3 regions of the Gordonia sp. NPDC127522 genome follow, and region 3 is predicted to be linked to each of the others. Evidence: predicted binding sites of a transcription regulator. Region 3 holds the regulator's gene; each other region holds the start of a gene.
The links. The regulator LexA, encoded in region 3, represses DNA repair genes until DNA is damaged. The targets are predictions, from matches to a motif close to CGAACANNTGTTCG.
Positions count from the first base shown of each region.

Region 1 (10,232 bases), on a different contig from region 3:
GTCACCCAGTGTGACGCACGCTCAGTGCTTCTCGCAGGCGATGCCGTCCCCGTCTCGGTCGCTCTCGGAGTTCGCCTCGTACAGTTCGTCGTCGACGGTGAACGTCGTGACCGGCGTACCCGACGTCGAGTCGACGGCGCCGGTCTTGCCGACACCGTGCGGGTAGTCGCCGCGCAGTTCGGTGCAATTGGCGTAGTCGGTTGCCGCCGCGGCGGGTGCCGCCACCATCAGCGGAGCGACCGTCATCGACGCCGCGGCCAGGAATCCGAGAACCATCTTTCGCGAGCAACGCATCGTGCTTGACCTTCTTCGTAGTGTCCCCCGACACCTCAACGTGACGAGGTGACACTACTGGGTTGGGTCGTCGAACAGCGCATGCGACGCGAAGATTGGTCCGGCCGACGGACACGCCGTCGGCCGGACCCGGGATCGGAAGGCGCGGGGTCAGCGGCGGGGTTGCTCCTTGAGCAGCGCACTGCCGAGCGGGACGCCCCAGCTGTACGTCGTGCCGACATATCCGTTCTTGGTGCGCCGAAACTCCGTACGCGCGAACCACTGGACCACCGGGTCCGCAGTGTGGGCCACGACGCCGCCGTGTGGCGTCTGCTGGATCTGCTGGCGCTGCAGATTCCACGGCCCGATCCCGAAGTAGTCGGTGTACATGCCGTTGCCGATGACCCGCGCATTCGACTCCGGCATCGGAATGAATCCGTAGATGAGTTGCTGCTGTTTGTAGTTGCCCGGCTTGATCTTGGCGTCGGAATCACCCGCGCCCACAGTCAATCCGAATACTGCTGTTCCGGCGATCAACGCCCCCGCTATCAATCTCTTCACGACGGCAGACGCTAGCAGCGTCGACGTCGGGTTCCATCTCGCTCTCCACAGCCTCCGGCAAGCCTGTCATTCGACAACGCGTATTGGTACAGTCCGCCCAGGCCACACACCGACAGCAGGGAAACGATGATCAGGAACGACGTCGAGTTCGATTCGTCCGGGACGACATGCCGGGCCTGGTGGTACCGGCCCGAGGGAACCACTCCGGCGCCGGTCATCGTGATGGCACACGGGCTCGGTGCGGTCCGGCGGATGCGCCTGGACGCGTTCGCCGAGCGCTTCACCGCCGCGGGATACTCGTGCCTGGTGTTCGACTACCGCCACTTCGGTGACAGCGACGGCGAACCGCGACAGCTGCTGTCCATTCGCCGCCAACTCGACGACTGGGCCGCGGCAATCGCCTTCGCCCGAACACTCAGCGGTGTCGACACCTCACGGATAGTGCTGTGGGGCACCTCCTTCGGCGGCGGACACGTCCTCGTCGCGGGCGAACGCGACGGCCGGGTGGCCGCGGTGATCTCCCAGTGCCCCTTCACCAGTGGAATAGCTTCCACCGCCGCCCTGGGAGTGGTGTCCGGGACGAAGGTGACCGTGCGCGCGCTCGCGGATCTGGCAGGTTCGGCACTGGGCCGTCCGCCGGTCACCGTCGGCCTCGCCGGTGCGTCCGGCTCGGCCGCCCTGATGACGGCACCCGACGCGGTGACGGGATACCTGCCGCTGGTGCCCGACGACCTGGAGTTCATCAACGAGGTCGCCGCGCGGGTCGGTCTCGCCATCCCGCTGCACACGCCTGGTCGGGCATTGCGAAAGCTCACCTGTCCCACGCTCGTGTGCATCTGCGACGAGGACACCGTGGCGCCGGCCGGACCTACTGCCCGGTACGCCCGCCGCGCCCCGGCAGCGCGAGTGATTCGTTATCCGGCAGGACATTTCGACATCTACATCGGCGACGACTTCGAGCGGGTGGTCGCCGATCAGCTAGAGTTCTTGCGCGGGACCGTCCCCGTGTGACGTCAGAACCCGAACCGCGCCTGCATCCCGCGCAGCGTTTCCGCCGATGCCAGCAGGCCCGCCCGCTCGGAGTCCGACAACGGGACATCGAGCCGGGTCTGGGCACCACCGCGGTCGACGACGGTCGGCAACGAGAGGCACACGCCGTCGAGCCCCTCGATGCCGTCGGCGCGCGTCGACACCGGCAGCACCCGGTGTTCGTTGTTCAGGATCGCCTCGACGATGCGCGTCGAGGCCAGACCGATCGCGTAGTTCGTCGCCCCCTTGCCCTCGATGATGGTGTACGCGGCGTGCACGACCTCGTGGTGAATACGTTCGCGCGCAACGGCGTCCATCGCCGGACGGCCGGGCAGCGGCGTCCACGAGGTGAGCGGCACGCCCCCGATCGACGCCGAACTCCACAGCGGGATCTCGCTGTCGCCGTGTTCGCCGACGATGTAGGAGTGCACGCTCTGCACCGCGACCCCGCAGTGTTGCGCGATCAGGAATCGCAGCCGGGACGAGTCCAGTACCGTGCCCGACCCGAAGACCTGGTGCGGTGACAGCCCGCTGATCTCCTGGGCGGCGTAGGTGACGATGTCGACGGGATTGGTGACCATCACATAGATCGCGTTCGGGGCCACCGCCAAGACCCCGGGGAGGATGGCGCGTGTCAGACCGATTGTCGCCTCGGCCAATTCGAGGCGCGACTGCCCGGGTTTCTGCTTCGCGCCGGCGGTGAACACGACGACGTCGGCGTCCGCGCACACCGACACGTCGTCGGATCCGATGATGTCCGCCCGCGGCACGAACTCGAGGCCGTGGGACATGTCGAGCACCTCGGCGGTCACCTTGGCAGCGTTGATGTCGAGGAGGGCGATGGTCCGTGCGACACCTCGGATGAGGGACGAGTAGGCGATCGCGGTGCCCACCGCACCCGCCCCGATGATGGCCAGTTTCGTGTCTCGTACGTCCATCGGTTCACCGTTTCCGCGTCGGGTTCATCGATCGTCGGCCCCCAGCGTAGGTGCTCGCGTGTCGGCTGTCCGGGCACCGATGTCACGCATCGTTGCGCCCAGAACCACGAACTGCGACATCTGACTCAGATGTCGCAAATCGTTGTTGGTATGTTCAGCCCCGAGAACGGTCACACCCGCACACGTGGGTGTCAGGGAACCCGGTGTGAATCCGGGACTGGCGCGCAACGGTATGGGAGACGGATTCGGCGCGGACACCGGGGCGACCCGGGAAGGCGCCGGCCCCACGATCCCGAGTCCGATTACCGGCCGTTCTCGCTCGAGTCCATCGTGTATCTCGCGCACAGATACCCAGACCGATAGGCAGTACCACCCGTGTCCCGTCGTACCGACGGCACGACCGAGAGCGCGACCGCCCCGTCGGTCCGGCGACTCCCGTCGACGCCGCTAGCCGCAGTACTGTTCGTCCTCACCCTCCTCAGCATCGCCCTGGCCACCGCTTTCGGCGCGGAGACGATCCCCGTCGGCGACGTGTGGCACACCGTCGTCGGCCGGATGACCGGGGCCGAGCTCGACTCCGCGCACGCCGTCATCATCTGGGATCTCCGGTTGCCCCGGTCCGTGCTGGCCGCGCTGGTCGGTGCCGGGCTGGCGCTGGCCGGCGCACTCATGCAGGCCCTGGTCCGCAACCCGCTGGCCGAGCCGTACCTGCTGGGTGTGTCCGCCGGCGCGGCGGTCGGGGCCACCGCGGTGATGACCCTCGGCGTGCTCGCGGGACTGGGCGTCTGGGCGCTGTCCGGCGGGGCGCTGCTCGGCGCGCTGGCCGCCACCGTCACGGTGTACCTGGTGGCCCGCGCCCAGGGCGGGCTGACCGCGCTGCGACTCATCCTGTCCGGGGTGGTGTTGTCCTCGGCGTTCATGGCGTTGTCGTCGCTGCTGGTGTTCACCGCCGCGGACCCGCACGCCGCCGACAACGTGATGTTCTGGATGCTCGGCAGCGTCGCGGGCGCCACCTGGGCGAAAGTGCAGATCGCCGGGGCGGTCGTGCTGGTCACCGTCGTGGCCATGCTCGCCATCCACTCCTGGCTCGATGCCTACGCGGCCGGAACCGACACCGCGACGTCGCTGGGCGTGCCGGTACGCGCGATGCGCAACGCGCTGTTCGGTGTCCAGGGTCTCCTGGTCGGCGTGCTCGTCGCGGTGGCGGGCGGCATCGGCTTCGTCGGTCTCATCGTCCCGCACGCGGCGCGACTCCTGGTCGGCGCCACCCACCGCGCGATGTTGCCGGTGGCGGTCTGCGGCGGTGCGCTCTTCCTGGTGTGGGTCGACGTCATCTCACGGGTGGCGGCCGCACCGCGCGAGATGCCGCTGGGCATCGTGACCGGACTGATCGGGGCACCGATCTTCCTTTTCCTGATGGGACGACGCCAGTACGTGTTCGGGGGTGGCTCGTGACCGACCCCACCCGCGCATCGTCGATGTCGTTGCGCGCGAACGCGCTTGCGTGCCGTCGCGGTGGCCGCGTCGTACTGCGGGATGTCGATCTCGCGGTCCCCGCCGGCACCCGACTGGCCATCGTCGGGCCCAACGGTTCCGGCAAGACCACCCTGCTGCGCACGCTGTGCGGTCTCGAACGCCCGGTCGCCGGCACCGTCGAGGTGAACGGAGACGACCTCCACCGCATCCCCTCGCGACGCCGCGCCATGTCGATGGCGGTGGTCGGCCAGGAGGAACAGCCCTCCGCGGAGCTGACGGTCGCCGAGGCGGTCGGCCTCGGCCGGACCCCGTACCGGTCGGCCTGGTCCACCGGGAGTTCCGACGACAAGACGGTGGTCGATCGCGCGTTGATCCAGGTCGGGCTCGACGGCTGGGGCACCCGCTCGTGCACCCAGCTGTCCGGCGGCGAACGGCACCGCGTCGTCCTCGCCCGCGCGCTCGCTCAGCAGACCCCGATCCTGGTGCTCGACGAACCCACCAATCACCTGGACGCCGCCTGGCGACTACGACTGATGGAGATCCTCGACGAGCTCGACGCCACCGTGGTCGCGGCGATGCACGACCTGGACCTGGTGTTGCGTCACTTCGACTCCGTCGCAGTGGTTTCCGACGGCGGTGTCATCGTCCACGGGCCACCGGTCGAGGTGCTGACGCCGGCTCTGCTGGCCGACGTCTTCGAGGTGTCCGGCACCGTCGTCGACCATCCATCGACGGGCCTGCCCCATCTGCTCCTGAACACTCCCACCACCACACCCGCCCCCAGCACTCTGACGAAAGACATCCCGTGAGAGGACATCCTTTGACCATACGTACGTCCCGAGTCCACCCGACCGTCGCCATCGTGGCGGCGGCTCTGACGCTGGGAACTGCCACCGCCTGCGGTGCCGACAGCACTGTGGCGTCGGAAAGCACTGTCACCATATCGAATTGCGGAGCCGACGTCGCTTACCCGCAACCCCTCGACCGGTTGTTCGTCAACGACGGCGGCATGATCGCGATCGCACTCGCCGCCGGTGCCCGTGACAACATGGTGGCGGTCAGCGCGCTCGCCCGGGACAAAGACGTCCTGCGGCTCGAGTACGGACCCCAGGTCGACACCCTGAACGAGGTCGCGACCGAACGTCCCACCCTCGAGAACATCGTCGCGGCGAAACCCCAAGTGCTGTATGCCGGATACAACTACGGCATGAGCGAGTCGCGCGGAATCACACCCGAGATCCTCGCCGGACACGGCATCGACGTGTACCAGTTGTCCGAGGCGTGCCGGCAGACCGAGGGCGAGGCGCAGCGCGGCACCATGGACCCGTGGGTCGCGCTCGACACCGACCTTCGCAACATCGGCACCCTCACCGGCAATCCCGAGCAGGGCGCCGCCGCGGCCGACGAGGTGGCCGACCGCCTCGAGAAGCTGCGCGCCGCACCACAACCCGCCGCGAAACCGACGGTCTTCGTCTTCGACAGCGTCTCGGACACCATCTTCTCCTCCGGATCCTTCGGCGGCCCGCAGGGCATCATCGACGCCGCGGGCGCGCGCAACGCGACCGAGGACATCGAGGACACCTGGACCGCCGTGAGCTGGGAACGCCTCACCACCGCGGACCCCGACGTCATCGTGTTCGTCGACTATCCCGGCCAGTCGGTCGACGAGAAGATCGCCGCCCTGCGTTCGAATCCGGCGAGCCGGAATTTGAAGGCGGTGCGCGAGAACCGCTTCGTGAACCTGCCGTACGCGATGTGGGTGTCGAGCCCACTCAACATCGACGCCGCCGAGATCATGCGCGGCGTTCTCGAGAACCACGGCCTCGCACCGGAATCCGGTATCACCCCGTCCCTGGATGTCGCGCAATTGGACCTCGGGGGCAACAACTGGCTGGAGTGAGTCGCGGGACGCCCCGTTGAACACGTGGGGCCGCGGCGATCGTCATGCCGCCGCCACACGGAGAAGTCGGTGGACCCCTACCACGAGGCACCGACAAGTTACCGGCTCCGAATAGCGTTGCACAACATCAGTTTTGGCTTGCAATGCGCTCGCACCGGTGTACACTCGAACGTACATTCGCGGCAACGGTTCTCGGGGGGTGACCATGTCTGACGAACAAGCGTCGCGGCGACCGCGTGCCCTCGAGTTGGTGGCCGACCTGCACCGCATCCTCGGTGAGTTGCAGACCGTGGATCTGTCGCCGTGTACCGATGCCGAACTCGCCGACGTGGCCGCGGAGACCGAGCGCGCGATCGCGCGTCTGACCGTCGCCGGTGACCGGCAGATCGATCAGGTCGAGACTCGTGATCTGCCCCGCAAGGCCGGCTGCCGCACCCTCATGCAGTACATGACGCACCGGTTACGAGTGTCGAACCCGATGCGCCGCCGTAAGCAGATGGACGCCACCGCCCACCGGACCAGCCTCGGCGGCGAGGTCCTCCCACCCGAATACCCTTGCCTCGCCGAAGCTTTCGCACAAGGCGCGGTCGGCACCGCGCACGTGCAGGCCACCCTCGATGTCCTCGACCGCATCCCGGTCGCCGTCGACCACGACATCAAGGTCGCCGCCGAGCGGCAGATGGCCGAGATCGCCGAAGCCCACACCCCCGCTGAGATCACCCAACTCGGCGCGCGCCTGCTCGCCCACCTCGACCCCGACGGCACACTGGCCGACGATTCGGAACGCAAGAGGCGCCGCGGCCTGTGGATCGGTCGGCAACGCGCTGACGGGACCGCAAAGATCTCGGGCACGCTGACTCCCGAACTCCACGCCAGGTTGTCGATGATGTTCGCGGTCTGGGGCAAACCTGGACTCAACAACCCCGACGACCCCGCCTCACCCCAAGGCCCGGCCGGCACCGCCGACCCCGACGCCCTGACCGCCGCAGCCGACCGCGACGGTCGCACCCTCGCCCAGACCAATCACGACGCCCTCGACGCCGCACTCGCCGCAGGCTTCGCCGACGGAACACTCGGCACCTCGCACCGCGGCCTGCCCGTGCAACTGATCATCAAAGCCGACCTCTCCGACCTGATCCGCGAAGCCGGACTGGCGACCACCGCCACCGGCACCCTGCTCCCCATCCGGGACCTGATCGCGATGGCCGCCGACATGCAACCGTGGCTCGCGCTCTTCAAAGACGCCACCACCGTCCCCCTGCACTTCGGACGGGGCAAACGCCTCGCCACCCGCGAACAACGCCTCGTCTCCTTCGCCCGCCCCGACGGGGAAGTGTGCTCCGCACCCGGCTGCGATCAACCCGCCACCCAAGTGGAACTCCACCACGCCGAACGAGACTGGGCCAAGGGCGGACTCACCGACATCGACGACCTCGCACCCGCCTGCCCACGCCACAACCGCATGGTCGGCGACCAACCCGGCCAATACACCACCCGCATCGCCCGATCCGGACCCGACGAAGGCCGCTGCGTCTGGCGACTCAACGCCGAACCCGGCGCCCCACCCAACCCCGAACACATCAACCGCCGACCCGACATACCCCGGCAGTTCGCACAACACCTGAACACCGTGCGCAACGACATCCACGGACCTGCCACCAGGCCCGGCGACCAGTCGCGCCCCGACGCCGTCGGCTACGGCGACCGCGGCCGGCGCCTCGAACTCGCCTACCGCGAACTCGTCCATCCGCGAACACCGCCGGAGCACCTCACCACCCCACCGCTGACCCCGGTCGAAGCCGCACTCGCACGCATACTCACCGACCACGCGTGATTGCACACGACACGAGGGGCCCGGCATCGGAATGCCGGGCCCCTCGTGGGTGTCAGTGCGCCTGATCAGATCAGGCCTGCGGTGCCTCCGCGAAGTTGCGGGTGACCGCCGGGTCGACCGGGATGCCCGGGCCCGTCGTCGTGGAGACGGTGACCTTCTTGATGTAGCGGCCCTTGGCGGCCGACGGCTTGGCGCGCATGATCTCGTCGTAGGCAGCGCCGTAGTTCTCGGCCAGCTTGGCCGGGTCGAACGAGGCCTTGCCGATGACGAAGTGCAGGTTCGCAGCCTTGTCGACGCGGAAGTTGATCTTGCCGCCCTTGATGTCGTTGACGGCCTTGGTGACGTCGGTGGTCACGGTGCCCGTCTTCGGGTTCGGCATCAGGCCGCGGGGTCCGAGGACACGCGCGATACGGCCGACCTTGGCCATCTGATCCGGGGTGGCGATCGCGGCATCGAAGTCCAGCCAACCGCCCTGGATGCGCTCGATCAGATCCTCGGCGCCGACCTCGTCGGCACCGGCGGCGGTGGCCTCGGCGGCCTTGTCGCCGGCGGCGAACACGATCACGCGGGCAGTCTTACCGGTGCCGTGCGGCAGATTGACGGTGCCTCGAACCATCTGGTCTGCCTTACGGGGGTCGACGCCCAGCCGGATCGCGACCTCGACGGTCGCGTCGGTGTTCTTCGACGACGTGTCCTTGGCCAGCTCCACAGCCTCCAGCGGGCTGTACAGCTTGGTCTTGTCGACCTTCTCGGCCGCGGCCGCGTAGGCCTTGCTCTTCTTGCTCATTGCTCTGTTCCTTCTCCGCCGTCAGTCGGCGGGGTGTGTGGTGCGGGCCGAGCCGGCCCTCCCACGGTGACGATGAGGTCTGTCAGCCTTCGACGGTGATGCCCATGGACCGAGCAGTACCGGCGATGATCTTCGCGGCCTGGTCGATGTCATTGGCGTTCAGGTCTTCGGCCTTGGTCTTGGCGATCTCACGGACCTGGTCCATGCTCACCTTGCCGACCTTGTTGGTGTGGGGCTCGCCGGAGCCCTTCTGCAGGCCGGCGGCCTTCAGCAGGAGCTTCGCAGCCGGCGGGGTCTTCAACTTGAAGTCGAAGGAGCGATCTTCGTACACGAAGATCTCGACCGGGATGACGTTGCCGCGCTGCGACTCGGTCGCCGCGTTGTACGCCTTGCAGAACTCCATGATGTTCACGCCGTGCTGACCGAGCGCCGGACCCACGGGCGGGGCCGGGTTGGCCTGGCCTGCCGAGATCTGGAGCTTGATGATCCCGGCGAGCTTCTTCTTCTTGGGAGGCATCTTCTGTTCCTTGCTTGTTTCCTTGCGAATTCACGCCCGCTGGAGACGTGAAAGTCTGTGTGTACTCGGTTGTCGCCCGCTCCTCGTCGGCGCCGGCGCGCTAGATCTTCTCGACCTGGTTGAACCCGAGCTCGACCGGCGTCTCGCGACCGAAGATCGACACGAGGACCTTGACCTTGCGCTGCTCGGCGTTGACCTCGCTGATCGACGCGGGCAGCGTGGCGAACGGGCCGTCCATGACGGTGACCGACTCGCCGACCTCGAAGTCGACCTCGATGACGTTCGACGCGGCGGCCGCTGCGGCCTCGACGCCCTCGGCGGCGGCACCGCGCGACGCGGCGGGCTTCTTGGCCTCGGTCCGCGGCATCAGGAACTGCAGCACCTCGTTGAGCGAGAGCGGCGACGGCTTGCTGGTCATCCCGACGAAGCCGGTGACGCCCGGCGTGTTGCGCACGGCGCCCCACGATTCGTCGTTGAGTTCCATGCGGACGAGGATGTAGCCCGGCAGCACCTTGCGGTTGACCTTTTTGGGCTGGCCGTTCTTGATCTCGGTGACCTCTTCGGTCGGCACCTCGACCTGGAAGATGTAGTCGCCGACGTCGAGGTTCTGCACGCGGGTCTCGAGGTTGGCCTTGACCTTGTTCTCGTAACCGGCGTAGCTGTGGATCACGTACCAGTCGCCGGGCGCGCGCCGGAGCTGCTTACGCAGTTCCTCGACCGGATCGACCTCCGCCTCTTCCACCGGGGCCTCTTCCGCCGGTGCGTCGTCGGCGGCATCCGCGGCCTCGTCGGCATCCTCGGAGACGGTGTCCTCGGCGGGGGCCTCGTCACCATCGACGACCGCGTCGTCGGCGACCGCGTCACCCTCGGTGTCCACCGCGTCGGTCACGGCCGCGTCGACAGCGTCGACGTCGGCA
Region 1 is NZ_JBHXVK010000001.1:615,026-625,257, reverse strand. It holds gene ACFVHY_RS02875 (excalibur calcium-binding domain-containing protein) at 22-294, opposite strand; gene ACFVHY_RS02870 (hypothetical protein) at 445-834, opposite strand; gene ACFVHY_RS02865 (alpha/beta hydrolase) at 961-1,845, shown strand; gene ACFVHY_RS02860 (L-lactate dehydrogenase) at 1,848-2,801, opposite strand; cobalamin riboswitch at 2,952-3,130, shown strand; gene ACFVHY_RS02855 (iron ABC transporter permease) at 3,177-4,256, shown strand; gene ACFVHY_RS02850 (ABC transporter ATP-binding protein) at 4,280-5,086, shown strand; gene ACFVHY_RS02845 (ABC transporter substrate-binding protein) at 5,098-6,177, shown strand; gene ACFVHY_RS02840 (DUF222 domain-containing protein) at 6,383-8,011, shown strand; gene rplA (50S ribosomal protein L1) at 8,082-8,798, opposite strand; gene rplK (50S ribosomal protein L11) at 8,881-9,315, opposite strand; gene nusG (transcription termination/antitermination protein NusG) at 9,416-10,232, opposite strand, start outside.
Region 1: the regulator LexA is predicted to act here: its motif matches at 6,344-6,357, upstream of ACFVHY_RS02840 (DUF222 domain-containing protein).

Region 2 (10,232 bases), 260 kb from region 3:
CCTTGCGGGGCACCATTGCGCGGACCGCGACCCAGTCCGGGTCGGCCATGGGCGCTACGGTCGGCGACTCGAGGCCCGGCGTGAGCGTCGAAGCCTGATCGAGAAGCGAACGGGGGCAGTCGTAGTCGATCATCACGTACTGCTGTCCGAACACCACGCCCTGCACTCGGGCGACGAACTGCCGTTCGGCCTTGGTGAGGTCGGCGTCGCGTCGGGAGATGAGGACCGCCTCGGAATCGCACAGCGATTCACCGAACGCCACCAGGCCGTGCTGACGCAGCGTGCGACCGGAACCGACGACGTCGGCGATCGCGTCGGCGACACCGAGCTGGATCGAGATCTCGACCGCACCGTCGAGCCGGATGATGTCGGCGGTGATGCCATGACCGGCCAGGTCCTCACGGACGAGGTTCGGGTACGACGTGGCGATGCGCTTGCCCGCGAGATCGGCCACCGCCCACTGCTGGTCGGCCGGAGCCGCGTAACGGAAGGTCGACGAGCCGAAGCCCATGGCCAGCTGTTCGCCCACCTCGGCACCGGAGTCGCGGGCGAGGTCACGTCCGGTGATGCCCAGGTCGAGCCGGCCGGAGGCGACGTAGATCGCGATGTCCTTGGGACGCAGGAAGAAGAACTCGACGTCGTTGTTGTTGTCGAGGACCGTGAGGTCCTTGGCGTCGGTCCGGCGGCGATAGCCGGCCTCGGAGAGGATGGCCGACGCGGATTCGGAGAGCGCACCCTTGTTGGGTACGGCCACTCGCAGCATCTCGTTGTCCTTTTCGTGGAGTGCGCCTGCCGGCGCGGGGATGGAGCAGAACTGTGTCGTGTGGACTGTGTCCGGACCGGGTCAACCGGTCACAGATGTCGGTACACGTCCTGCAGCGTCAGTCCCCGCTTGATCATCATCACCTGCAGCCAGTAGACGAGCTGCGAGATCTCCTCGCCGAGCGACTCGTCGGATTCGTGTTCGGCGGCGAGCCAGACCTCACCCGCCTCTTCGATGATCTTCTTGCCCAGGGTGTGGACACCGGAGTCGAGGGCGGCGACGGTACCCGAACCCTCGGGACGGCTCTGCGCCTTGTCGCTGAGTTCGGCGAACAGCTCCTCGAAAGTCTTCACGATTCCTCATTTTTGCATGTCGAGATGCGCGCGAGACCGCCGGTCCATGCACCGGCGACATCGTCGAGGTCCAGCCCGACCAGACTGGTCCGGAAGACGCGCAGCCGACCCGGCTCGACCGGTGCTGCCGACTCGACGACGAGCGTCGGACATCCGGCCGCCGATGCCGCCTGGGCACCGGTCGGCGAGTCCTCGACGGCCAGACAGTCGGCCGACGGGACACCGAGCAGTTCCGCCGCGCGCAGGTAGGGGTCGGGCGCGGGTTTGCCCACCGCCACCTCGTCGCCGCAGACCGTCGTGGTGAAGCGTCCACGCCCGATGGTCTCCAGGGCCACCTCGGTCAACTCCCGCACCGTGTTCGTCACCAGCACCATCGGGATCCCTGCCCCGGCCACCAGGTCGAGTGCTTCGGGTGCGCCGGGACGCCACGGCAGGTCGTCGGCGAACAGTTCGGCGACCCGATCGAGGGTCCAACGTCCGTCGGCGTCGGTGTCGCGCTCCGCGGCGGACAGACCGGCCGCGTCGTGCACCTTCGCCAATGCGTCCGGCAGCGAGTTCCCGAGAGTGGATTCGCGGAGTTCCGGTGACATGACGATGCCGTGCCGTGCGGCCAGTTCCGCCATCGCGACGTCCCAGATCGGTTCGGAGTCGAGCAGCGTGCCGTCCATGTCCCACAGCACGGCAGCGGGAAGGCGCGCACCCGAGGGTGATGTGGGGCCGGCGGTGGAGACGTCGGGGGCGGTGTCGGTCACCCCTGCATCATCGCAACCCACCGCTCGGTGGGCTCGTCGGCGGGGTAGAACAGCTCGATGGTCAGCTCCTCGAGGGTGACGTCGCGTGGGGAGCCGAACGTCGTGAGGGTGCTGAAGAACGACAACACCTGGTCGCCGAGGACGAGCCGGAACGGCACCAGCAACTGCGGTTCTCCCCCGACTCCGGCACGGTCGCGGGCGAGACGTCCGTCGAGTGCGGCGACGGTCGGATACCCCGAGACCTCCCGTTCGAGGTCGGCGAGGCGCGGGTCGCCGGTGATCCGCGCCATCCGCCGGAGCAACTCGAGCAGGTAGGTCGCCCACTCGTCGAAGTTGTGCGTGGCCCGCGCGAATCCGTCCGGATGCAGCGACACCCGGAACAGATTGACCGGTCCGGTCTGCAGTTCGGGCGGCAGCAACTCGAGAAGGGTGAGGGCGGTGTCGTTGGCCAGCACGACGTTCCAGGTCCGGTCGAGCGCCATGCCCATGTTCGGGTTGTGGGCGTCGAGCAATCGCTGGACCGACGACCGGACGTGCGCCATCGTGTCCGAGTCGAGCGGTTCCTCGCTGTAGCGGGGTGCGTGCCCGGCGGCGAGGAGCAGCGAATTCCTTTCTCGCAGTGGAACATCGAGCCGCTCGGACAGCGCCTCGAGCAGCGCCGGACTCGGGCGTGACCGGCCGGTCTCGACGAAGCTGAGGTGACGCGGCGAGACACCGACCTCGTAGGCGAGATCCAGCTGACTCAGCGAGCGGCGAGAGCGCCACTGCCGCAGCATGCTTCCCACCTCGACGGTCATGGGGGTCATGGTAGGTCCCGGGCGGGAGCGTGGCGACTACCTCACGGGTAACGGTCGTCCGGCGATCAGGACCGTAGGCAGGACTCGATCAACTCCAACGAGTGTCCGATCGTCTTGGCGAGGACCTCTTCGGGTTCGCCGTCGAACACTTCCCGGGATGCGCTGACGCGGCCACGGTGATCCAGTCCGAACCACACCGTCCCCGGTGCCGCCTCGTCGGGTTCGGGACCGGCCTCACCGGTCACCGCGACGACGAGGTCGGCGTCGAACAACCGGGCGGTCGACGCGACCATCGCGCGCGCCGCGGTCTCGCTCACGACCGGCCCCTCGGGCACCTCGAGCAGGCTGTACTTCACGTCCTTGTGGTAGGCCACGACCCCGCCGCGGAACCATGTACCCGCGTTCGGCGCCTTGCTCAGTTCCGTTGCCAGGTTCCCGCCGGTCAGCGATTCGGCGACCGCGATCCGGACGCCCGCTTCCATCGCGGCGTCCGCCACGCGTTTGCAGGTCTCCGAGAAATCACTCACATCCGACATGTGTCGCTCCCTTCGCGTCCGCGTCGACCATCGCTGGTTGGTATCCACAGGGCCGCGCCTTGAAACGACTACCTGGTAGGTAGTGGTGCCGGCGGCGCGGGTGCGAGACGTTGGGGAACATGACCCGCATCGAGAACGACCCTGTTCGCACACGGCACACGACGGTGCTGATCTCGCCGGCGATGGGAGTGCCGGCGCGTGTCTACCGGCGCTTGGCGGAGGCCCTGACCAGAGCCGGATTCGACGTCGTGATCGTCCCTCGGCGAGGGATCGAGGACGGAAGCGAGCCACCGTCTCGACGTTCCGATTGGTCCTATGCCGACGAGGCGGACGACCTGGCCGGCGCCGTGACCGCCGCCCGGGCCGAAACCCCGGAGACGAGGGTCCTGGTGCTCGGTCACAGCCTGGGTGCACAGCTGGCTGCGATGGTGGCCTCACGGACCGATCGTGGTCCCGACGGGGTCGTGGCGATCGGTGCCTCGGTCCCCCACTTCCGCCACTACGGCGCACGCGGGATCCCGCTCGCGGCACTGGCCGCGTCGGTGACGCCGGTCGCCGCGGTGGTCGGCCGGTGGCCACGACGCGGCTTCGGCGGTCCGACGCCGCGCACGCTGATGCGGGAGTGGGCGCGCATGGTGCTGACCGGGTGGGCGCCGTTCGCACTCGACTTCCGAATCGCGTTGCCGGCGTTGTCGATACGGCTGCACGACGACGAGGTCGTGTCCGGCCGCGCCGCGGACGCCTACGATGCGGCGTTCGACAAGGCCGCGATGTCGGCACTGTGTTACCGGGCCTCCGACGGCCCGGCCGGGGGCGTCGCGACGCACCTCGGATGGACGCGGACACCTGACGGGATCGTCGAGCTGATCGCGCGATGGTGGGAATCTCACGCCGTCCAGGAGCCCGATCGGGACTCGACGCGGCCGCGTGTGCGCACGGCGGTTCGTTCCGCCCAGGCGCAGGTGGCGAGATAGGCCAGCACGGCGATCGCCACGCCGCACGATGTCACCACCATCCAGAACGGTCGTGCGGTGGCGCTCAGGTCGTCGGCCACCGTTCCCACCCGTCCGGAGAACGCGATGGCACCGGACACCGCCACGCCCAGCGCCGTCCCGACCTGGCGTCCGGTGGAGGCCATCGCGGAGGCGAGCCCCGCCTGGGTCCGCGGCATGCCCGACACCGCGGCATTCGTGATGGGCGCGTTGACCAGTCCGAAGCCGATGCCGAACACGAGGTAGGCCGCGCCGAGATAGGTGAACGGGGTATCGGGTCCGACGCCGAGGAGCAGCACCCCGCCCGCCGCCATCCCGGACCCGCCCGCGAACAGTGGCGGCCGGGCCCCCCGCGCGGCGACGAGGCGTCCCGAGACCGGCGCGCAGCACGCGGCGGCCAGAGCCATCGGAATCAGCATCAGACCCGCCCCGAGCGGACTCAGTCCGCGGACTTCTTGCAGGTACAGGGTGTTGAGGAAGAGGAACCCGCCGGTCGCCGCGAACGCGATGACCGCGCACACGACCGCGACGGTGAACGGCACACTGCCGAAGAACCGCGGGTCCAGGAGCGGCTCGTCGCGGCGCAACTCGTACCAGACGAGAACCGCAGACGAGCACGCAGCGACCGCGAAACAGCCGACGATGACGCCGGACCTCCAGCCCAGCACGTGCCCTTCGATGATCCCGAACGTCACGGTTCCCAACAGCACGAGGATCAGCAGCTGACCCACCACATCGGCCCGTCGAGGCTGTGGCGCCCTCGACTCGGGGACGTACCGCCGGCTGAGAACGAGGGCGAGCACGCACACCGGGACATGGAGCACGAAGATCGCCTGCCAGCCCAGGCCAGAGACCAGCGCACCACCGACGACCGGGCCGAAGGCCAGACTCGCCCCGAATGCACTTCCCCACAACCCGATCGCCCGCGCACGCGCCTTCGGCTCGGTGAACACATTGGTCACGATCGACAGAGCCACCGGGTTCAGCATCGAGCCACCGACCGCCTGGACGGCCCGGGCCGCGATGATCGCCTCCGGTGTCGGCGACACCGCGCAGAGCACCGACCCGGTTCCGAAAATCGCGAGGCCGACCCCGAAAATGCGTCTGCGACCGAGCCGGTCACCGGTGGTGCCACCGAGGATGAGCAGGCTCGCGACGACCAGCGTGTACGAGTCGACCACCCACTGGAGCTGAGACGGCGTGGCGTCGAGATCGGCGCCGATCGACGGCAGCGCCACGTTGACCGCGGAGACGTCGAGGCCGACGAGGAACATGCTCAGACAGCAGACGACCAGGATGACGCGTCGACGCCCGGTCGTGGACATGGAGCCAATGTAGAACGCCGACCCCGGGGCGGGCGCCGACCCGGCTGAGGATCATGCTCACCGGGAACGAGACCCGCGAGGCGCCGAGATCGTCGTAGTCTGGGCCCACGCGCACCGCCGAGGAGAAAGCCGAGGTCCCATGTCGAAGATCCTGGTGTTCGGACACCGCAACCCCGACACCGATGCCATCGGGGCTGCGATCGGCCTCGCCCACCTCGAAGCCGCGCTGGGCAGCGATGTCGAGGCCGTCGCCCTGGGCCGGCCGAGTCTCGAAACCGCCTTCGCCCTGGACCATTTCGGACTCGACGCGCCGCGCGTCATCGAGACGGCCGCGCCGGCGGAGGTGATGCTCGTCGACCACAACGAGCGCCAGCAGAGCGTCGCCGACATCACCGACGTGACCGTCCTGAAGGTCATCGACCACCACCGGATCGCCAATTTCGAGACGGCGGCGCCGCTGTACATGCGCGTCGAACCGGTCGGATGCACCTGCACGATTCTCACCCGGATGTACGCGGAGAACGGGGTCGAGATCCCGCGCCCAGAGGCGGGCATCATGCTGTCGGCGATCATCTCCGACACCCTGTTGTTCAACTCCCCCACCTGCACCGACGCTGACCGTGCCGCCGCCGCCGAGCTCGCCGCGATCGCGGGCGTCGACGTCGACGAGTACGGCGACGCGCTTCTACGGGCCGGGACCGCGCTCGGCGACGAGCCGGTGTCGGCGATCATCGGACGGGACTCCAAGAGCTTCGAAATGGGGCCGAAGACGGTGCGGGTCTCGCAGATCACCACGGTCGACTCCGCGGAGGTGCTCGCCCGCCGCGACGAATTCCTGACGGCGATGACCACAGAGAAGGAGGCAGCCGGGTACGACCTCTATGTCCTGCTCATCACCGATGTGATCAAGGCCGACTCGGATCTGCTCGTGGTCGGCGAACCCGCCTCGGCCATCGAGCAGGCGCTGGGTGTCACCGTCGCCGACGGCCATGCCTTCGGCAAAGGCGTCGTCTCGCGCAAGAAGCAGATTGTCCCGCAGTTGACCGAAGTGCTGGACGTCTGAGCGGTCTCTGGCCTCCCCGCGCACATCCGCAGTCGAGAGAGGACTCATACCAACATAATTCGAGGACAACGCAAACCGGCGCCCCATCTACCACAACGCACCGACAAGTTGTCGCCGACGAATACCGTTGCACAACAGACATTTTCGGGTTGCGCGATGCCGGCTGTGGTGTACACTCGAACGTACATTCGCAGCTACGGTTCTCGGGGGTGGCCATGTCTGACGGATCAGCGACGCCGCAGCCGCGTGCCGTCGAGTTGATTGCCGACCTCCACCGCATCGTGGACGAGTTGCAGACGGTCGACCTGGGGCCGTGCACCGATGCCGAGTTGGCCGAAGTGGCAGCCGACACCGAGAAAGCGATCGCACGGTTGACTGTTGCCGGTGACCGGCAGATCGATCAGGCCGAGGCCCGCGACCTGCCCCGCAAGGCCGGCTGCCGCACCCTCATGCAGTTCATGACCCACCGGCTACGCGTCTCCAACCCGATGCGACGCCGTAAGCAGATGGACGCCACCGCCACACGCACCAGCCTCGGCGGTGACATACTGGAACCCGAATACCCCTGCCTCGCCGAAGCTTTCGCACAAGGCGCAGTCGGTACCGCGCACGTGCAGGCCACCCTCGATGTCCTCGATCGCATCCCCGGCACCGTCGACCACGACATCAAGATCGCCGCTGAACGTCAGATGGCCGAGATCGCCACCGACCACACACCCGCCGACATCACCCAACTCGGAGCGCGGCTGCTCGCCCACCTCGACCCCGACGGCACCCTGACCGACGACACCGACCAGAAACGACGCCGCAACCTGTGGATCGGTCGGCAACGCGCTGATGGCACCGCCAAGATCTCGGGCACCCTGACACCCGCACTTGCCGCCCGGTTGACGATGATGTTCGCGGTCTGGGGCAAACCCGGACTCAACAACCCCGACGACCCCCACTCACCGTCCGGACCGGCCGGCACCGCCGACCATGACGCCCTCACCGCCGCAGCCGACCGCGACAGCCGTACTCCCGCGCAGATCAATCACGACGCGCTCGACGCCGCCCTGGCCGCAGGTTTCGCCGACGGGACTCTCGGCACCTCGCACCGCGGGCTGCCCGTGCAACTGATCGTCAAAGCCGACCTGGGCGACCTCATCCGCGAAGCCGGACTCGCGACCACCGCCACCGGAACACTGCTCCCCATCCCCGACCTCATCGCCATGGCCGGCGACATCCAGCCGTGGTTGGCCATCTTCAAAAACGCCACCGCCGTCCCGCTGTACTTCGGGCGCGGGAAACGTCTCGCCACCCGGGAACAACGCCTGGTCTCCTTCGCCCGCCCTGACGGGGAAGTGTGTTCGGCACCCGGGTGTGATCAGCCCGCCACTCAGGTCGACATGCATCACGCCCAGAAAGATTGGGCGAAGGGTGGTCTCACCGACATCGACGACCTCGCCCCGGCCTGCCCGCGTCACAACCGCATGGTCGGCGACCAGCCCGGCCAATACACCACCCGCATCGCACGCTCCGGACCCGACGAAGGCCGCTGCCTGTGGCGATTGAACGCCGAACCCGGCGCACCGCCCAACCCCGAACACATCAACCGCCGACCCGACATACCCCGGCGGTTCGCACACCACCTGAACACCGTGCGCGAGCAGATCCACGGACCACCAACGCGGTCCGGCGATCACGCGCGCCCGAACAACCGGCACCACGACGACGCGCGTCGCTCATGGTCGACAACCAGCCACGTCATCGACGTGAGACCACCCCGACCCGGCCAGCGACAGCTCCAACCCTCCCTCGTCGAAGCATTCCTAGCCGAGTACCTCGCACGCAACTGACTGCGCTGCAACGCAAGAGGACCCGTCGTAGCTCGTCGACCTCGACGCGCTCCTTCGTCGCTTGCTCGGCCCGGCGGCTATCGCTGCTCATACCTCAGTGTCTGCGGCCCGACGGACGTCGTGGACGACGAAAGAACCCGTTGTGATCGGCGCGAGCCCAATCATTGCTCCCTGAGGAGGCCGGAGCTTGCGGAGGCCGTCACGAAGGGTCCTGGTGAGTCGGGTTGTGAAGACCCTTCGTGACGCACCCTCCGCAAGCTCCGGGCGCTCCTCAGGGAGCGGGGTTGGTCGCCCTCCGCAAGCTCCGGGCGCTCCTCAGGGAGCAGGGGCAGGGCGTTCTTTCGGATCAGGGAGCGGGGGCAGGGCGTTCTTTCGGATCAGGGAGCAGGGGCTGGTGAATAGCTCGGCGCGTCGAGAGGTTCCGCATTCGTCGGTTCGTCTAACTGCCGACGCCCTCCCCGTGCCGGCCGGCCCCGCCGGCGAATCTGCTTGCGCCGGCCAGGGTGTCGGTGGCGAGCGAGACCATGCCGTGTCGGAGTTCGTTTGCGATGGCCGCGTTCGTGTCCAGGCCGTCCTGTTCGAGGACCGACAGCCGGTCCTGCCGCACGCACGTCTGCGGGAACGCGGCGATCTCCGTGGCCAGTGCGATCGCGGCCGGTAGCGCAGTCCCGGACGGCACGACGCGATTCGCGAGCCCGATCGACAGGGCCTCATCGGCGGGTACCGCCCGGCCGGTCAGCACGAGATCCATGGCCCGGCTCTCGCCGATCAGGCGCGGAAGTCGAACGGTCCCACCGTCGATCAGCGGGACGCCCCAGCGCCGGCAGAACACCCCGAAGACGGCGTCGTCGTCGACCACACGCAGGTCCGCCCACAGCGCCAGCTCCAGTCCGCCGGCCACGGCGTGCCCGGAGATCGCCGCGATGACCGGCTTGGACAACGTCATCCGCGTCGGGCCCATCGGACCGTCACCGTCGGGTGCCACCCGATTCGGGTCACCGTCCGAGATGGCCTTGAGATCGGCTCCGGCGCAAAAGGTCCCGCCTTCGCCGTAGAGCACCGCGACCGACACCGAGTCGTCGGCGTCGAACCGCCGGAAGGCATCCGCCAGCGCATCGGCCGTCGCCCGGTCGACGGCGTTGCGCCGATCCGGCCGGTCGATCCCGATGATCCGCACCGGCCCCTCGGACCGCTCCAGAACCGTCATCGCCTGTCCCCCGTCCCTCGATCCGGTGGCGAAGTACGTCAGGTGTTGAAGTACTTCGCCTCCGGATGGTGCAACACGAACGCGTCGGTCGACTGCTCGGGATGCAACTGCAACTCCTCGGACAGTTCGACGCCGATCCGCCCTGGCTCGAGCAACTCCATCATCTTCGCCCGGTCCTCGAGGTCGGGGCAGGCGCCGTAACCGAACGAGAAACGCGCGCCGCGGTATTCGAGGTCGAAGAAGCCCTGGGCGTTCTCCGGGTCCTCGCTGGCCATCGTGCGGTCGCCGAACGCGAGTTCGCTGCGCACCCGCTGGTGCCAGTATTCGGCGAGCGCCTCGGTCAGCTGCACGCCGATGCCGTGCACCTCGAGGTAGTCGCGGTAGGCGTTGTCGGCGAACAGCTTGTTGGCGAAGTCGGCGATCGGCTGTCCCATGGTGACGAGCTGGAACGGCAGCACGTCGACCTTGCCGGCCGCCTTCGCGTCGGCGCGGGACCGGATGAAGTCCGCGATGCACAGGAACCGCGACCGCTGCTGACGCGGGAACGTGAAGCTGAACCGCACCGGCGCACCGGGTTCCGGCTCGGTGAGCACGTGGACGGTGTCG
Region 2 is NZ_JBHXVK010000003.1:543,656-553,887, reverse strand. It holds gene hisG (ATP phosphoribosyltransferase) at 1-763, opposite strand, end outside; gene ACFVHY_RS10080 (phosphoribosyl-ATP diphosphatase) at 853-1,116, opposite strand; gene ACFVHY_RS10075 (HAD family hydrolase) at 1,113-1,784, opposite strand; gene ACFVHY_RS10070 (helix-turn-helix domain-containing protein) at 1,865-2,665, opposite strand; gene ACFVHY_RS10065 (CinA family protein) at 2,731-3,201, opposite strand; gene ACFVHY_RS10060 (alpha/beta fold hydrolase) at 3,321-4,175, shown strand; gene ACFVHY_RS10055 (MFS transporter) at 4,088-5,518, opposite strand; gene ACFVHY_RS10050 (manganese-dependent inorganic pyrophosphatase) at 5,658-6,581, shown strand; gene ACFVHY_RS10045 (DUF222 domain-containing protein) at 6,797-8,419, shown strand; gene ACFVHY_RS10040 (crotonase/enoyl-CoA hydratase family protein) at 8,859-9,626, opposite strand; gene metH (methionine synthase) at 9,665-10,232, opposite strand, start outside.
Region 2: the regulator LexA is predicted to act here: its motif matches at 6,759-6,772, upstream of ACFVHY_RS10045 (DUF222 domain-containing protein).

Region 3 (10,232 bases):
ACCCAGCTCGTCGAGGCGTTCCGCTCGACGCTCGAGGAGGTCGTCGACGCCGATCTGCTGCTGCACGTCGTGGACGGTGCGGACGCCTTCCCGATGGAGCAGATCTCGGCCGTCCGTCAGGTCATCAACGAGATCGTCGCCGAGGAGGGCGTCACCGCTCCGCCGGAGTTGTTGGTCATCAACAAGATCGACGCCATCGACGGCAACCGCCTCACCGAGTTGCGCGGCGCGCTCGGTCCGGATGCGGTGTTCATCTCCGCCCGGACCGGCGAGGGATTGCCCGAACTCTTCGGGCGGGTGCGCGAGTTCGTCGGTCGCGAGGACGTCGAGATGACCATCGAGGTGCCGTTCGACCGGGGTGATGTCGTGTCTCGCGTCCACAGCGAGGGCGAGGTCATCTCGTCGGAGCACACCGAGACCGGTACCACGATGAAGGTCCGCGTCCCGGCCGCTTTCGCGGGCGAGATCGCGGACCTCCGGATCTGAGCGCTTCGCCGGCTGTGCGGACCCAGTCGGCTGTACGGACCCAGTCGGCTGTACGGACCCAGTCGGCTGTGCGGACCTAGTCGGCGTCGAGATCCTTCTCGACGAGACCGACGATGGTGTCGAGCGCAGCCTGGTCGTCGGCCGTCACGACCACGCGGGTGCCCTTCTCGGCCCCGAGCGTCATGATCATCAGCGCCGACCCCGCGTCCACCGGGTCACCGCCCTCGAGGCCCAGCGTCACCGGGCTGCCGGTCTCGGCGACCGCCTCGGCGATGATCGTGGCGGGGCGGGCGTGCAGTCCGACAGCGGAGCCGACGGTGGCGGTGGTGCTGAGCATGAGAACTCCTTCGAGTGTTGTCGTGTGATCTGTGGTGGTTGTCGGGCGATTCGGTGCCGGGGAGCGCCCCGGATGTCAGGTGGTCGTGTGATCGGGCGTCAGACGGCGACCGCCTCGAGTTCGTCGAAGGCGACGGCGTCGCGACTGCGGTGCACCTGCTTGGCCGCGACCACCAGGACGGCGGACAGCACCGTACCGGCGACCAGCGCGACGAGGAACAGGACCCAGTTGTTCATGGCGAAGAAGACGAAGATACCGCCGTGCGGGGCGCGCAGTTCGACGCCGAAGGCCATGATCAGCGCACCGCTGAGGGCACCACCGGCCATCATCGACGGGATGACCCGGAAGGGGTCGACCGCGGCGAACGGGATGGCACCTTCGGAGATGAACGACGCGCCGAGGAGCCATGCGGCCTTGCCGTTCTCGCGCTCGGGTTCGGTGAACAGGCCCGGACGGACGACGGTGGCGAGAGCCAGCGCGAGCGGGGGCACCATGCCGGCACACATGACCGCCGCCATGATCTGGAACTGCGCGGGTCCGGCGGTCGCCGCGTCGGCGATCCCGGCGGTGGCGAACAGGTACGCGCTCTTGTTGACCGGTCCGCCGAGGTCGAAGCACATCATCAGGCCGAGCACGATGCCGAGGGCGATGGCCGATCCCCCGGACATGCTCTCGAGGCCGCTGTTCATCTGCTCGGTCAGCCAGGCGAGCGGTTTGCCGAGGACCATGTAGAGCAGTCCGCCGACGATCATGCTGCCGAACAGCGGGATGACCACGACGGGCATGAGACCACGAGCCCACTGGGGCACCGGGGTCCGCGCGATCCACAGGCACACCACGCCGGCGATGAGACCGCCGATCAGTGCGCCGATGAAGCTGGCGCCCACGGCGAGCGATACGATGCCGGCCACGAAACCGGGTGCGATACCGGGGCGGTCGGCGATCGCGAAGGAGATGTAGCCCGCGAGGACCGGTACGGCCAGACCCATCACGCCCGAGCCGATCGCGAAGCTCACCGCGCCCAGGTATTGCAGCAGCCCGCCCGCCGGCAGATCCCAGAGGCTGTTGTTCAGGGCGATGAACGCGCCGTCGCTGAGGGTGCCGCCGTCGTCGAGGTTCGTGTTGGCGACCTCGTAGCCTGCGAGCAGGAAGCCGAGCGCGATGAGCAGTCCGCCCGCCGCGACGAACGGGATCATGTAGCTCACACCGGTCATGAGTGCCTGGCGTGTACGGCCGGCGAGACCGATGCCCGACTTCGACGAGTCGGCCGCGTCCGCGTCCGCGCCGTCGCCGGTGACGCGCGCCGCGTTCGGGTCGCGCCCCGCCGCGACCGCCTCGGCGATCATGGCGTCGGGTTCGTTGATGGCGCGCTTCACCCCGGATGCGATGACGGGTTTGCCGCGGAACCGGTTGCGATCCTTGACCCCGACGTCCGTGGCGAAGATGACGGCGTCGGCCGAAGCGATCACGTCCGGGTCGAAGGCCGTGGTCGCCGAGGACCCCTGGGTCTCCACCGCGAACTCGACGCCGGCCCGCTCGGCGGCGTACTTCAGGGCGTCGGCCGCCATGTAGGTGTGGGCGATGCCGGTCGGGCATGCGGTGATCGCGACGATGCGCGGCGTGGCCGGTCCCGGGTCCGGGGTCCGGTCAGAGTCCGGGTGGGCCGGCGCACCTTCGGATTTCGTGGTCGACGGGGCAGGCGTCGACGGAGTGGCGGTCGGCGCGGCTGTGCTCGCGGCCGGCGGCGCGGGGTCGATGGCCTCGTTGACCAATTCGATGACCCGCTCCTCGTTCTCGGCCGCGCGGAGCGAGGCCACGAAGTCGGGCCGGACGAGTGAGCGGGCCAGCGAGCTGAGGAGCTTCATGTGCGCACTGGCACCCCCCTCGGGGGCGGCGATGAGAAAGACCAGGTCGGCCGGCCCGTCCGGTGCGCCGAAGTCGACCGTGCGGGACAGCCGCGCCATGGCGAGGCTGGCTGCGGTCACCGACGCGGTACGGGCGTGCGGGATGGCGATGCCGCCGGGAAGTCCGGTGGCGGACTTGGCTTCTCGGTCCAGTGCGGCCCGCGCGAGGTCGGCGGGATCGGTGGTCCGGCCGGCCGCGGCGAGGGCGTCGGCGAGCGTGGTGATGACGGCGGCGGGATCGCCGCCGGCGTCGACGTCGAGACTCACCGTCTGCGCGGTGATGATCTGCTCGGTCATGGGATGTCCTTCGGTGGAAAGGGTGGGGGTCGGTGCTGGATGGGGTCGGTGCGGGGACCCGCCCCGACGGTGCCGTCAGGTCATGCGCGCGGCTCCCGACAGTTCGGTCACCCGCACGCCGGGGAGGTCGAGGTGGTCGGGCGTGGGGGCCTGGGTGCCGGCGAGCGATGCGGCCGCCGCGCCGTACGCCACGGCCGACCGGAGGCATTCGGCGGGCGAGGCCCCGGTGCTCTGCGCGATGAGGTAGCCGGCCAGTGACGAGTCGCCGGCGCCGACGGTGCTGCGCGGGACGATCGGCGGCGGGGTCGCCGACCATACGCCGGATGCGGTGACCAACACGGCCCCGGCGGCGCCGAGGGTGGCGAGGACGTTGCCCCCGATCTGCTCGGCGATGGTCGCAGCGGCGTCGATGACCGGTCCGAGATCGTTGCGCGCGAGCGCTTCTCGGAGCTGACCGGGGTCGGCGCCGGTCAGTTCGGCGAGCTCGTCCTCGTTGGGCTTGATCAGGTCGACGCGACCGGTGACGCTGGCACGTAGGGGAGCGCCCGAGGTGTCCACCGCGACCCGGCAGCCGGCGAGGACGAGGTCGTCGGCGATCGAGCGGTACCAGTCGTCGGGGACGCCGGGAGGCAGCGACCCGCAGAGGGTGACCCACTGCGCGGAGCCGGCGTGCTCGCGGATCAGCCCGACGAGCGCCTCGCGATCCGGGCCCGTCAGGGCAACGCCGGGTGCGTTGATCTTGGTGGTCGTCCCGTCGGATTCGGCGATGGTGATGTTGGACCGGACCTCGCCGTCGACCGGCACGGCGTCGTAGGGGAGTGCGAGGTCGTCGAGTGCGGCCCGCAGCGGGTCGCCCGGCCGCGCCGGGAGCAGTGCGCGGGTGGTCAGGCCGGCGGCCGCGACGACCCGGGCCACGTTGACGCCCTTGCCGCCCGGCTCGGTGCGGACCACGCCGGCGCGCTGCACCTCGCCGCGGGCGAGCGGTGCGCCGAGTTCGAGGGTGCGGTCGAGACTCGGGTTGGCGGTGACGGTGACGATCATGCGATCACGACCTCGACGCCACGCGCGGACAGGGCCGCCGAATAGGCCGGGTCGATCCCGGAGTCGGTGATGAGGACGTCGACGTCGTCGAGTCCGGCGAAGGAGGTGAGGTCCTCGCGGTCCATCTTCGAGCTGTCGGCGAGGACCACGACCCGTTGCGCGGCCGCGACCATCGCCGCCTTGACCGCGGCCTCGTCGGGGTCGGGTGTCGACAACCCGTGGGTCTCGCTCAGACCGTTCGTCCCGATGAAGGCGGTGGTCACGCGCAGTCGGCGAAGCGCGTCCACGGTCTCGACGCCCACGGTCGCCTGGGTGAGACCGCGTACGCGTCCGCCGAGGGCATGGAGACCGTCGGGATGGGTGCCCGCGAGCAGGCCGGCGATGGGCAGGCTGTTGGTGAACAGGGTGAGCCTCCGATCGGGAGCGGTCGCCTCGGCCGCGCGGTACGTGGTGGTGCCGGCGTCGAAGAGCACGGAACCGCCGTCGGGCGGCAGGAATCGGATGGCCGCCCGGCCGATCGCGGTCTTCTGCTCGATCTGGCTCGACTCCCGTTCGTCGATCCCGAGCTCGCCGAGGGTGCGCATGATCTCGGCGCGCACGGCGCCGCCGTGGACCCGCTGGAGATGTCCGGCGCGTTCCAGTACCGCGAGATCGCGTCGGACGGTCTCGCTGGTGACGTCGAATTTCTCGGCGAGCGCGGCCACGGATGCCCGCCCCGCGAGGCGCACCTCGTCGACGATCGCCTGTTGTCTCTCCTCGGCGTACACACCGCTCCGATCTCCGGTTTCGACCACCCCGCTTGTTGAGGCGTGTGGGATTGGATGTTGTAGTAATTGTGTTTACGCCTGTTTGTGTTGACAAGTCAAGCACTTTTTGTAACGGTGGTCACATCGATAGTCGAGTGAGAGGCAAGACGATGGCGCAGATCCTGACGGGAACCCCGGTGGTCGGCGGGTTGGCCCACGGTCCCGCGCTGTGGCCGGGCGAGCGGCCCGACCACTCGCCGGAGAAGCTCGGCGTCGGTGTGGAGATCGCCGAGGAACGGCGCGCCGACGAGGTCACGCGCTTCGCCACCGCGGCCGGCGCCGTCGCCGCGCGGCTGCGCACGCGCGCGTCGCAGAACACCGGGGTGACGGCCGAGGTGCTCGCCGCGACGGCGGGCCTGGCCGAGGACCGCGGCTGGATCGGTGCAGCGACCGCGCTCATCGGCAAGGGCGCCCCCGCCGAGGCCGCCGCCGTCGCGGCCACCGAACAGTTCGCGGCGGTGTTCACCAAACTCGGCGGACTGATGGCCGAGCGGGTCACCGATCTCAACGACGTGCGCGACCGGGTCCTCGCCGAACTGCTCGGCCTACCCGAACCCGGTGTGCCCACTCCGGAGGTGCCGTCGGTCCTGCTCGCCGACGACCTCGCGCCGGCCGACACCGCGGGCCTCGACCCCACGAGCACCATCGCCCTCGTCACCCGCCTCGGCGGACCGACCAGTCACACCGCGATCATCGCGCGCCAGTTGGGGATCCCGTGCGTGGTGGCGGTGGCCGATCTGGACGAGATCGAGCCCGGCACAACCGTTCTCGTCGACGGCAGCGCCGGGCGGATCGAGGTGGAGCCCGATGCGGAGGCGGCCCGGGCGCGTGTCGACGAGGATCGGCGCCATGCCGCACTCGTCGCCGGCTGGGCCGGCCCGGGGCAGACCGCCGACGGGGTGGCCGTGGCGGTGCTCGCCAACGTCGCCGACGGGTCGTCGGCACGCGCCGCGGCCGGGTACCCCGTCGAGGGCGTCGGGCTCTTCCGCACCGAACTCGCGTTCCTCGAGCGTGCCGACGAGCCGTCGGTGGACGAGCAGGCCGCGATCTACCGGGAGGTGCTCGATGCGTTCGACGGGCAGAAGGTGGTCATCCGCACCCTCGACGCCGGGTCCGACAAACCGCTCCGGTTCGTGACCCATCCCGACGAATCGAACCCAGCGCTCGGCGTGCGGGGCGATCGGATCGCGCTGGCGCACCCCGAGATCCGCGCGCATCAGCTCGACGCGATCGCGCAGGCCGCGTCGGGGTCGGCCGTCGCGCCGTGGGTCATGGCGCCGATGATCGCCTCGCCGGCGGAGGCGCGCACCTTCGCCGCCGAGGTCCGCGGCCGTGGTCTGGTCGCCGGCGTGATGATCGAGGTGCCCGCGGCGGCGATCCTGGCCGAAGCCGTCCTCGCCGAGGTGGACTTCGTGTCCATCGGCACCAACGATCTGACCCAGTACACGATGGCGGCCGACCGGATGTCGGCCGATCTCGCCGGACTGACCGACCCGTGGCAACCGGCCGTGTTGAGCCTCATCGCGGGTGTCGCGGCGGCGGGCGCACGTCAGGGAAAGCCGGCCGGGGTGTGCGGCGAGGCCGCCGCCGATCCGAACCTCGCCTGCGTGCTCGTCGGTCTCGGGGTCACCTCGCTGTCCAGCGCGCCTGCTGCTGCCGCGGCCGTGGGGGCCCGGCTCGGTGAGGTGTCCGCGCCGGACTGCCGGGCCGCCGCCGAGGCAGCCCTGGCCACCTCGGATCCCGCCGCGGCGCGCGAGGCTGCCGCGGCGGTGCTCGACGGTTCGGTCGGTGGAGAGGTCAGACTCGCCGCATCACGGTGACGACCTTGCCCAGGATGACGGCATCGTTGCCCGGGATCGGATCGAACAGTTCGTTGTGCGGCATGAGCCAGACGTTGGGGCCCTGACGCTTGAAGGTCTTCACGGTGGCCTCGCCGTCGATCATGGCCGCGACGATGTCGCCGTTGTCGGCGACGTTCTGCTGCCGGACCACGACCCAGTCGCCGTCGCAGATCGCGGCGTCGATCATCGACTCGCCGACGACGCGCAACAGGAAGAGCGATCCCTCGCCGACCAGCTCACGGGGCAGCGGGAAGACGTCCTCGACGGCCTCCTCGGCCAGGATCGGACCGCCGGCCGCGATACGGCCGAGCACCGGCACGAAGGTCGGCTCGGGCAGCTGGCCGGCCGACGGGGTGTCCGGCGACGGGGTGTCACTCGGGGCGATGTTGACCGCACGGGGACGGTTCGCGTCACGCTTGAGCAGCCCCTTGCGTTCCAGCGTCCGCAACTGATGGGCCACCGACGACGTCGAGGCCAGGCCGACCTCGTCGCCGATCTCCCGGATGCTCGGCGGATAACCGCGCTCGCGCACCGAGCGGCGGATCACCTCCAGGACCCCGGCCTGTCGCGGGGTGAGTGAGGCCTCGGCGGCGGCGGCGTCGAACGGGGCCTCGTCGTCGGCGCCCCGCGCTCGGCCGCGCCTATCGCCGGTGTCACTCATGTTCGGTTCCTCTCGTCTTCGGAACGTGCTGGTAGATGGCTTGCGCCGGGTCCGAGCCTAGCGGAGTGCGACCGGCACCTCAAACATTTGTTCGATGTGTCGCGAGACTTTGTCGGGACGCCGTGCTACAAATTCGAACATCAGTGCATCGAACATCTGATCGATGTTCGAACACCGACCGCCACACCCGCACGATCCCAGACACTCGAACACCGGAGGGCACCATGCGCACCGCCACTCTCGTCGCTCCCGTCCGCACCGACCGTCCCGACGCCGTCCGGCCCCCCGCCGATCGGGTCCGGACCCGCGCCCCGCTGTCCGACGGCGGCCGCCCGGTCGACAACCGGCCGGCCGGCACCCGGCCGCGGGGTGCGTCGCCGGTGGCCCCGCGGGTGGCCGGCACCCACTGTGGCTCTCCGGTCGGGGTGCGCGCGCGTGGCCCGGTCGGGCCCGACGCGGCGGTGTTCCGTCGTCGTCGCCGCGCCGCGGTCGCCGTCCTCGCCGGCGTCGGGCTGGCATTCGTCGTCTGGGTGTTCGGTGTCGTCGGCCAGAACTACTCGGACTCGCTGACCCCGTCCGCCGTGAGTTCCGAGGTCGTCCACGTGCGCTCGGGGGACTCGCTCAGCTCGATCGCCGGGCGGGTGGCACCCGAGATGCCGCGCGAGGTCGTGATCGACGAGATCGTCGCGATGAACGATCTGGGCTCGAGCGCGCTGCAGGTGGGCCAGCCCCTGCTCACCCCCCGGTACCGCTGAGGCCGGGCGGTATCCTCGATGTCACAGGGGCCGGCCGACAAGCGGCGGGGCGCACGCTTCGGGTGCGTTCCAGCGTCCCGCGACCTGCGTGAGGACACAATGCGCTGCCCCTTCTGCAAGAACGACGACACCAAGGTCATCGACTCGCGTGTCGCAGATGAAGGGCAGGCCATCCGCCGCCGTCGCTCCTGTGTGGAGTGCGGTCGCCGGTTCTCGACCGTGGAGAGCGCCGTGCTCGCGGTGGTCAAACGCAACGGCGTGACCGAACCGTTCAGCCGGGAGAAGGTCATGCGCGGCGTGCGGCGAGCCTGTCAGGGCCGCCACGTCGCCGAGGACGCGCTCGCGCAACTCGCCCAGCAGGTCGAGGACACCGTGCGCGCCAGTGGATCGGCCGAGATCCCCAGCAACGAGGTCGGACTCGCCATCCTGGGCCCGCTCCGCGATCTCGACGAGGTGGCGTATCTTCGCTTCGCCTCGGTGTACCGGTCGTTCGACTCGGTGGAGGACTTCCAGCGCGAGATCGACGACCTGAAGGCGGCCTCGGGTTCCGGGAGCGCGCTCGCCGAACCCGTGTCAGCCGAGTCGGTCCAGAGCTCGTAGGACCCGTTTCTCCGACACCGGGAACGCGGTACCGAGACGCTGGGCGAACAGCCCCACGCGCAACTCCTCGACGAGCCACTGCGCCTCGTCGTCGACCACCGCCCGCCGGTGCTCGGGTACCTGTTCGAGGCGCTGGGCCCACCGTTCGACGACGCGATCGACGGCGGCCACCCCGGCCTTATCGCGTGCTGCGGACGCGGGTAGTGCCTCCAGACGTGCGTGCGCGCCGTCGAGATAGCGCGGCAGATTCTCCAGGTGGCGTCGCGCGGTGGCCGCCACGAATCCGTCGAACACGAGGTGGGCGACCTGTTCGGCGACGTCGTCGGCAGCCAGCGAACCGGCGTGCCGGTCGATCGCCGCCCGCAGCGGGGCCATCCGTTTGAGGGCCGCGACGGCCAGCGAGAAGTAGTCCGGTGCGGCCGCGGCGACCCGTGGCCGGATCCGTTCGAGCAGCGCCGAGAAGGACTGTGGTGAGCGAACCGCGGCGAGTTCTGCGTCGTCGATGTCGGCGACGGTGTCCCGGATGGCCCGTCGGGTGCAGTCGGCGAGCAGTGCCTCGGTGGTCGAGTACGGGCTCTGGCTCAGGGCGAGTCGTTCGACCGGACTCAGCGAGCCGGCGATCCGCTTGTGCAGCGGAGGTATCGCGAGGTCGAGGAGGGCGACGATCCCGCGTCGCCCGAGGCGGTCTCGTGTCTCGGGGCTCGCCGCATCGACGACGACGACGCCCCGCGCGTGGCCCTTCGCATCGGAGACCACGTCGATCGTCGGGTACCGGGTCAGCCGCTGCCCCGCGACATCAACCATGGTCTGCTCGGCGAGCGAGCCGATCCCGTCGGCGGTCCAGGTCCGATACAGGGTGCGCGCCACCGTCTTCGGCGCCGCGGGCGTTCCGGTCTGCTGGAGTTCGGGCAACGAGTCGGCGCGGGCGACGATCCGTCCGGAGTCGTCGGCCACCGCGAAATGCATGCGCAGGTGCGGCGGTATCCGGTCGGTGTCGAAATCGGCTGCGGTCACCCGCATCCCGGTGATCGCCGAGAGCTCGCGCGCCAGCCCGGTGGTGAGCGGCTCCGTGCGCGGGGTGAGCCGGCCGAGTGCGAGTTCGGCGAACCGCTGCGCGGGTGACATGCTCTTGCGCAGCTGTTTCGGCAGCGACTTGACCAGTGCGGTGGCCAGTTCGGCGCGCATGCCCGGGACCGACCAGTCGAAGCCGGCCGGTCGGACATGGGGGAGCAGTGCCTGCGGGATCACGACGGTGACGCCGTCGTCGGGTGCGCCCGGTTCGAACCGGTAGCGCAGTTCGAGTCGGGTGTCGCCCTGCTGCCAGGCGCCGGGATAGTCCGTCGGCGCGACGTCGGTGCCTCCGGTGACGTCCTCGGGACGCAGATCCAGCAGATCGGGTTCGGCCCGGCGGGCCTTCTTCCACCAGGCGTCGAAGTGCCGGGCGGAGGTGACGTCGGCCGGTAGCCGCTGATCGTAGAACTCGAGGAGCTGGTCCTCGGTGATC
Region 3 is NZ_JBHXVK010000003.1:282,261-292,492, forward strand. It holds gene hflX (GTPase HflX) at 1-486, shown strand, start outside; gene ACFVHY_RS08865 (HPr family phosphocarrier protein) at 563-823, opposite strand; gene ACFVHY_RS08870 (fructose-specific PTS transporter subunit EIIC) at 922-3,024, opposite strand; gene pfkB (1-phosphofructokinase) at 3,100-4,065, opposite strand; gene ACFVHY_RS08880 (DeoR/GlpR family DNA-binding transcription regulator) at 4,062-4,832, opposite strand; gene ACFVHY_RS08885 (phosphoenolpyruvate--protein phosphotransferase) at 4,982-6,691, shown strand; gene lexA (transcriptional repressor LexA) at 6,669-7,373, opposite strand; gene ACFVHY_RS08895 (LysM peptidoglycan-binding domain-containing protein) at 7,598-8,128, shown strand; gene nrdR (transcriptional regulator NrdR) at 8,228-8,728, shown strand; gene hrpA (ATP-dependent RNA helicase HrpA) at 8,702-10,232, opposite strand, start outside.